Regions from separate parts of the Pseudomonas sp. HUK17 genome, predicted to be linked through region 1. Evidence: riboswitches for the same ligand, from Rfam matches in the RefSeq annotation. Region 1 holds a riboswitch; the other holds the start of a gene.
What was found. Region 1 has a riboswitch for cobalamin ahead of cobO (cob(I)yrinic acid a,c-diamide adenosyltransferase). Riboswitches for the same ligand answer to the same signal wherever they lie in the genome.
Positions count from the first base shown of each region.

Region 1 (3,395 bases):
CACTCGGCGAGGATCGGCTTGCCGGCGGCGTGATGGGCGCGGATGGCCGCGCGCATGCCCAGATTGTTGGACAACGTCTGCAGGTGCAGCTCGGGATAGCCCCCGGGCAGATAGAGGCTGTCCACCTCCGGCAGCGTCGGATCAGCGAGCACGGAAAAGAACTGCAGCTCGGCGCCCAGGGCGCGCAGCAAGTCCAGATTGGCCTGGTAGAGAAACGCCAGGGCCGCATCGCGGGCCACGCCGATGCGCACCCCCGCCAGCAGCGGCTCGACCACGGCCGGTTCCGGCGCGGCGAAGGCCACCGGCGCTGGCAATTCGATGTCGGAACTGGCACCCAGGGCGTCGGCCGCCATGTCCAGACGGCGATCCAGGTCGGTGACCTCGTCGGCCTGGATCAGCCCCAGGTGACGACTGGGCAACTCGATGCCGGCATCGCGCGGCAGGCTACCGAAGAAGGTCATGCCCGCCGGCAGGCTGCCGCGGATCAACTGGGTCTGCCGCGGACTGCCACTGCGATTGGCCAGCACCCCGGCGAAGGGCAGGCTCGGCCGATAGTGGGCCAGGCCATAGGCCAGGGCACCAAAGGTCTGCGCCAGGCCCGCGGCGTCGATCACCCCCAGCACCGGTACGCCAAAGCGCTCGGCCAGGTCCGCCGCCGACGGCTGCCCGTCGAACAGCCCCATGACGCCTTCGATGAGGATGAGGTCCGCCTCCGCCGCCGCTTCCCATAACAGGCGCCGACTCTCGGCCTCGCCTATCATCCACAGATCGAGCTGGTAGACCGGTGCGCCGCTGGCGCGGGCCAGGATCATCGGATCGAGAAAGTCCGGACCGCACTTGAACACCCGCACCCGTCGCCCCTGGCGGGCATGCAGCCGGGCCAGGGCGGCGGTGACGCTGGTCTTGCCCTGCCCGGAGGCCGGAGCGGCGATCAGCAGCGCCGGGCAGTGCCGCGTATCCCCTACCATTCGATGCCCTGCTGGGCGCGGACGCCGGACTGGAAGGCATGCTTGACCAGACTCATGTCGGTCACGGTGTCGGCGGCCTCGATCAGCGCCGGCGGGGCGCCGCGGCCGGTCACCACCACGTGCTGGTGCGCCGGACGTCCGGCCAGATCGGCCAGCACCTGATCGACGTCCAGATAGCCGTGCTTGAAGGCGATGTTGAGTTCATCCAGCAGTACCAGGCCGATGGCTGGATCGCGCAGGAGCTCCACCGCCACAGCCCAGGCGGCGGCAGCCGACTGCAGGTCGCGGGCACGATCCTGGGTGTCCCAGGTGAAGCCCTCGCCCATGACGTGGTAGCGCACCTCGTCGGGGAAGCGCTTGAAGAAGAGTTGCTCGCCGGTGTCACGACGGCCCTTGATGAACTGCACCACGCCCACCTGCATGCCATGGCCGAGGGCGCGCGCCGCCATGCCGAAGGCGGAGCTGCTCTTGCCCTTGCCGATGCCGGTATGCACCAGCAGCAGGCCACGCTCGTCCTGGGCGTCGGCGATACGGGCGTCGATCACCGCCTTCTTGCGCACCATGCGCGCGCGGTGGCGTTCGTCGCGCTCGGGGCTGGTCGAATCGGGGGTGTCGGTCATGGGGCGGTTCTCCAGGTGCGGGCGCGGCGGAGAAACGGGCAGAGACGCCACCCGCGCAAGGCAGATGGCGACGCCGCGCGAAGCCCTCCGCATCGCCGAGATGAGCGCAAGCGTGGCCGGTCTCCGGGCTGGTGAGCCGATGCCTGGTGGCATCCGCCGCGCCCCTTCCCGGCCAGGGCCAGTGGGCATCGCGCAGCTACTGCTCAACTACCGTTGCGGGGGCAGCGCCGGCTCGACCGGCTTCCCTGTTTCACCCCGCTCCAGGCGGGGCACCACGTGCAAGGGCGCAGGGTACGGACTAGCCGGGAGAGCGTCAATCGATGGCACCGCCCGAACTCGGCGTCGAGCGGACGGGTCCACCCTAAGCACCCACCGCCAGGAGCTACCGGATGAACGATGCCACCCTCGCCGCCTGCATCAAGGCCTGCCTCGACTGCGCCGCCGCCTGCGAAACCTGCGCCAGCGCCTGCCTGGGCGAAGCCAATCTGGACATGATGCGCGACTGCGTCCGCCTGGATCGCGACTGCGCCGACGCCTGTCGCCTGGCCGCCACCTTCATGCAGCGCGGCAGCGATCGCGTCGCCGAAGCCTGCGCCCTGTGCCTGGCCACCTGCCGCGCCTGCGCCGCCGAATGTAGCAAGCACAAGGCCGATCACTGCCAGGCCTGCGCTCGGGCCTGTGAAGCCTGCGCCGATGCCTGCGCGGCCTTGGCCGCCTGAACCCCTTACCGCGCTGATACCCGCCCGATCCGGTCCGGCCGCTGACGCAGCGCCGGATGCAGGGCGGTGCCCAGGCCCGGTGCGGTTGGCGGTAGCAGCCAGCCATGCTCCAGTACCGGCAGCTCGGTGACCAGCTCACGATAGAAGCCCGCCAGATAGGCTCGCACCACTTCCTGAAAGATGGCATTGGCTGAGGCCAACCCCAGATGCAGCGAGGCCATCAGCACCACCGGCCCGGTGCAGTCGTGCGGGGCGATGGGCTTCTGATAGGCCTCGGCCAAGGTGGCGATCTTGCGCGCCTCGCTCAGTCCTCCGCACCAGGACAGGTCCACCATCACATAGTCCAGCGCATCGGCCGCCAGCAGATCGCGGAAGGCGCCGCGCATCGCCAGGGTCTCGCTGCCGCAGACCGGAATGCCCGCCAGCCGCCGGAAATCCGCCAACCCCTGAACGTGATCCATCTTGATCGGATCTTCCGCCCAGAAGATGTTGTAGTCCTTGAGTGCTCGGGCGATCTGCAGGGCGCAGGTTGGATTCCACAAGGAATGGAATTCGCACATCACCTCGATGCCATCGCCGACCGCCTCCCGGATGCGCGCGAAGGGCTCCAGACCCTGGCGCAAATCGGTGCTGGACAGATACTGACCGCCACTGGCCAGGGCGAAGGCATCGAAGGGCCAGATCTTCATGGCGGCAAACCCTTCGTCCACCAGACTCTGGGCCAGTTCACCGGGGTTTTCCACCACCGCCACCTGATCGTCGTAGCGCCCGGCCACGCGGGCCTCGCCCTTGGCGATCAGCCGGCGCTGGTCACCACCGGTATTGAAGTTGGGACTGGCGCAGGTGTTATAGGCGCGCATCCGCTCGTGGACCTGGCCACCCAGCAGCTGATGGATGGGCACGCCCATAGTCTGGCCGAACAGGTCCCAGAGGGCGATGTCCAGCGCCGAAGCCGCTCGGGTTTCCACGCCGCTGCCGTTGAAGCCCAGATAGCCACGCAGCAGCGCCCGGCTGTGGGCTTCGATCTGTAGGGGATCGCGACCCAGCAGCAGCGGCGCGCAAAGCGAGTGGATCTGCGCCTCCACCGC
Region 1 covers NZ_LSMW01000015.1:128,141-131,535, reverse strand. The annotation lists gene AX284_RS10890 (cobyrinate a,c-diamide synthase) at 1-968, opposite strand, end outside; gene cobO (cob(I)yrinic acid a,c-diamide adenosyltransferase) at 962-1,588, opposite strand; cobalamin riboswitch at 1,686-1,882, opposite strand; gene AX284_RS10880 (four-helix bundle copper-binding protein) at 1,978-2,307, shown strand; gene AX284_RS10875 (mandelate racemase/muconate lactonizing enzyme family protein) at 2,313-3,395, opposite strand, start outside.

Region 2 (3,395 bases), on a different contig from region 1:
TGCCCTGGACGATGCGCTCCACCGGATAGGGCCCCAGGCCCAGGCCGTTGGCGATGGCCTGCAGACTGGTCAGCGGGGCGATGGGCATCTCGCCGAAGGAGGCCGCCAGCACCACGCTCGCCGCCAGCGCCAGCACGGCGGTCAGGCCCAGCAGCCAGCGCCAGGGCCGGGCCCCCTCGGCTGCCAGGGGCAGGCTCATGGTTGCGGCTTGGCTAGATCGGCGGCCAGGGTCTCGACGCTGTCCACCACCCGCAGCGAGGGATTGAGGGTCGGGGCGTCCACCACCAGCAGGTGGTTCTCGCGCACCGCGCGCAATTCGCGGGTCAGGGGATCGCTGCGCAGGAAGGCCAGCTTCTTGTCGACGTCATCGGCGGGATAGAGACGACGGTCCATGCGCGCCACGACGATATAGTCAGGGTCCAGACTGGCGATGCGCTCCCAGCTCACCGCCGGCCATTCCTCGGCGCTGTCGACCACGTTGCGCAGGCCCAAGGCCCGGGCGATCCAGGCCGGCGCGCCGAGGTTGCCGGCGACCCAGGGATCCCCTTCCAGCCGCGGACTGGAAAACCAGAACAGCACCGAACGCCCCTGGACCCCGGCGGCCTTGGCCTGCCCGCCAGCGGCGGCGATGCGGCGGTCCAGCTCGGCGACCAGCTGCTTGCCGGCCGGCTGCACATCGAGAATGGCCGCCAGTTCCTGGGCCTCGCGGGTCACCAGATTCATGTCGAAGGGCGCACTGCGGCTGCCGTCGCTGTTGGAATCGGCGGTCACCGCCTTGCCCTCGCAATCGCTGGGCGCCACATAGGCGGCGATGCCCAGCTTGGCGAAGCGCGGGAAGTCCGCCACCTCGCCGCCCGGGCCGACGTGATAGGTGTACTGGGCCGCCACCAGGTCCGGCCGGGTCCCGACCACGGCTTCGAAGCTGGGCGCGTTGTCGGCCAGGCGCGGAATGCCCTTGCCCTCCTCCTGCAGGTCCTTCGGCAGGCCGCCGAACCAGACCCCGGTACCCATCAGGCGCGCGCCCACGCCCAGGCGCAAGAGCAACTCGGTACTGGCCTGGCCCAGGCTGACCAGCCGTTGGGGCGCGCGCTCGAAGACCAGGTCACGGCCGCAGTTGTGCACGGTCAGTGGATAGGCAGTGGCGGCTTGGGTGGCGAGGGGGGATACGGACAGCAGGCCGGCGCTGAGCAGCGGCAGAAGACGGCGAAACATGGACTCTCCTTGGGATGACGCGTCCCTTGTGGATGATGGGTGTCCCCTGGCGAGGTCTGGCTCGCTTCTTACGAAGCTCACAGTGGCGCGACCGCGCCGGACTCTCACCGGCTTCCCGCCAGGGAACAGGAAGGTCGCCGAGGGTGGGCCAGCGGCGACCAGGATTCAAGCATTAAATGTTACTTTATAACAATTCCGGATCATACCAGCGCGGCGTATAGACCCATTCGCCGCCGTCGGCCCGCGGAAAGCGCCGGGTATGGCTGGAGCCGAGGATCACCAGGGTGCGCGAATCCACCATGTCGCTGCGCAGGGCGCCGAGGCTGGTGTATTCGAGACCGCCACCCGGACGGCCGACGTCGCGACCAAGGATCACCGGGGTGTTCGCCGGACGGCAGCTGCGCAAGACGTCCAGCGCCCGCTCCAACTGGTGCGGGCGGGCCTTGGAGATGGGGTTGTAGAAGGCCATGGCCAGGTCCGCTGCTGCGGCCTGGCGCAGGCGCTGCTCGATCACCGTCCAGGGCTTGAGGTTGTCGGACAGGGAGATCAGGCAGAAGTCGTGGCCCAGCGGCGCCCCGGCCAGAGCGGCGCTGGCCATGGCCGCGGTGATGCCCGGCAGGATCTCCAGCTCCACCGCCGCCCAGCGCGGGTCAGCGGCGCCCTCCAGCACCTCCAGCACCGCGGCGGCCATGGCGAAGACGCCCGGATCGCCGGACGACACCATCACCACCTGGCGCCCGCTGGCGGCCAGTTCGAAGGCATGGCGGGCGCGCTGCAGTTCTTCGCGATTGTCGCTGGCATGGGCCAGCTGGTCCGGACGCAAGGGACCGGCCATCTGCACGTAGGTCGCGTAGCCGAGGACGTCCTCGGCCTGGTCCAGGGCGCGGCGTACCACCGGTGCCATGAGTTCGGCCGCACCGGGGCCTAAGCCCACCACGCTGAGGCGGCCACGCCGCTGGCCAAGGTCCTCGGCGTCAAGCGGCCGGTCATGCAGGTGCAGGGCGATGCCCCGCTCCTGGGCACGTTCCACCGTCGTCAGGGCGAAGTCCGGCGTGTTGACGTCGACGAATCTCAACGGCACATCCAGCGCCTGGCTCAGCTCGACCAGGCCGGGCGCGGCCATGTCTTCCGCCCGCGCCAGCAGCACCGCCACGGCACCTGGCGCATAGCCGGTGCTGGCAAGCAGTTCGGTGACGGCGGCAGCGGTGGCATCGGCGCGTACCGCCACCAGCACGGCGCGGGGATGGATCAGCAGGGTATGGTCGTCGGCGCTGGTCAGGGGCGAGACCAGGATGCGCTGCCGCGCCTCGGGATCGCGAGCCAGGGGTACCTCATCCAGCCAGGGCGCCTCGCCCTCGATGCGTACCGGGGCGCCGGCCAGCAGATCGGCCACCCGATGCTTGGCCACGTCGACGTCGGCCAGGGCATAGCCGGCCGGTGGATCGAGCAGGCAGGTGCCGAATCTCAGTTCGCCACTGGTGGTGATGGCCGGGGCCACGTCCAGCAAGGTACCCAGCTGGCGAGCCAGACGGTTGGCACCGGCCAGACCACCCAACAGCGGCACCACGGCGCTGCCGTCTTCGGCCACCGCCAGGACCGGCGGCTCGGCGGTCTTGTCATCCAGCAAGGACGCCAGGGTGCGGATGACGATGCCGGCGGCGCAGAGCACCACCAAGGGCCGCTGCTGGCGATAGAGGTCACGCAGGTGGTCGCCGAAGGCGTTGTAGCTGACATCGCCCTCGACCCGCCCGGCCAGGCCATGCACCAGGCTGCCCGGCAGGCCGTCCTGCAGGCGGCGGGCGGTGGCCAGGGCGCCGGGGCCGAGGATGACGATGGCCGGGCTCAACCCTTCCATTTCACCCCCGGCACCACCACCAGCGAGAAATACGGCGAGGCCATGGGCTCGACGGCGTCCAGCGCGACGATGCGCTGGTTGTCCATGGTGGCGCGCTCGATGTAGCGGGCACGCTCGTCCAGGCCCAGGTCGCGCAACACCTGGCGCACCTTCTCGAAATTGCGCCCGAGCTTCATCACCACGGCGGCGTCGGCGCTGGCGAGGCGCGCCTTGAGTTCCTCGGCGGAGAGCACCCCGGAAAGCACCGTGAGGGTCTGGTTGCGATAGACCAGCGGCAGACCGAGCATGGCCACACCGCCGAGCATGGAGCAGACCCCCGGCACCACCT
Region 2 covers NZ_LSMW01000003.1:59,114-62,508, reverse strand. The annotation lists gene AX284_RS01800 (FecCD family ABC transporter permease) at 1-199, opposite strand, end outside; gene AX284_RS01795 (ABC transporter substrate-binding protein) at 196-1,212, opposite strand; cobalamin riboswitch at 1,244-1,390, opposite strand; gene cobJ (precorrin-3B C(17)-methyltransferase) at 1,397-3,067, opposite strand; gene AX284_RS01785 (precorrin-2 C(20)-methyltransferase) at 3,055-3,395, opposite strand, start outside.
Region 2: it holds a riboswitch for cobalamin, as region 1 does, so the genes downstream of both, AX284_RS01795 (ABC transporter substrate-binding protein) here and cobO (cob(I)yrinic acid a,c-diamide adenosyltransferase) in region 1, are expected to answer to the same signal.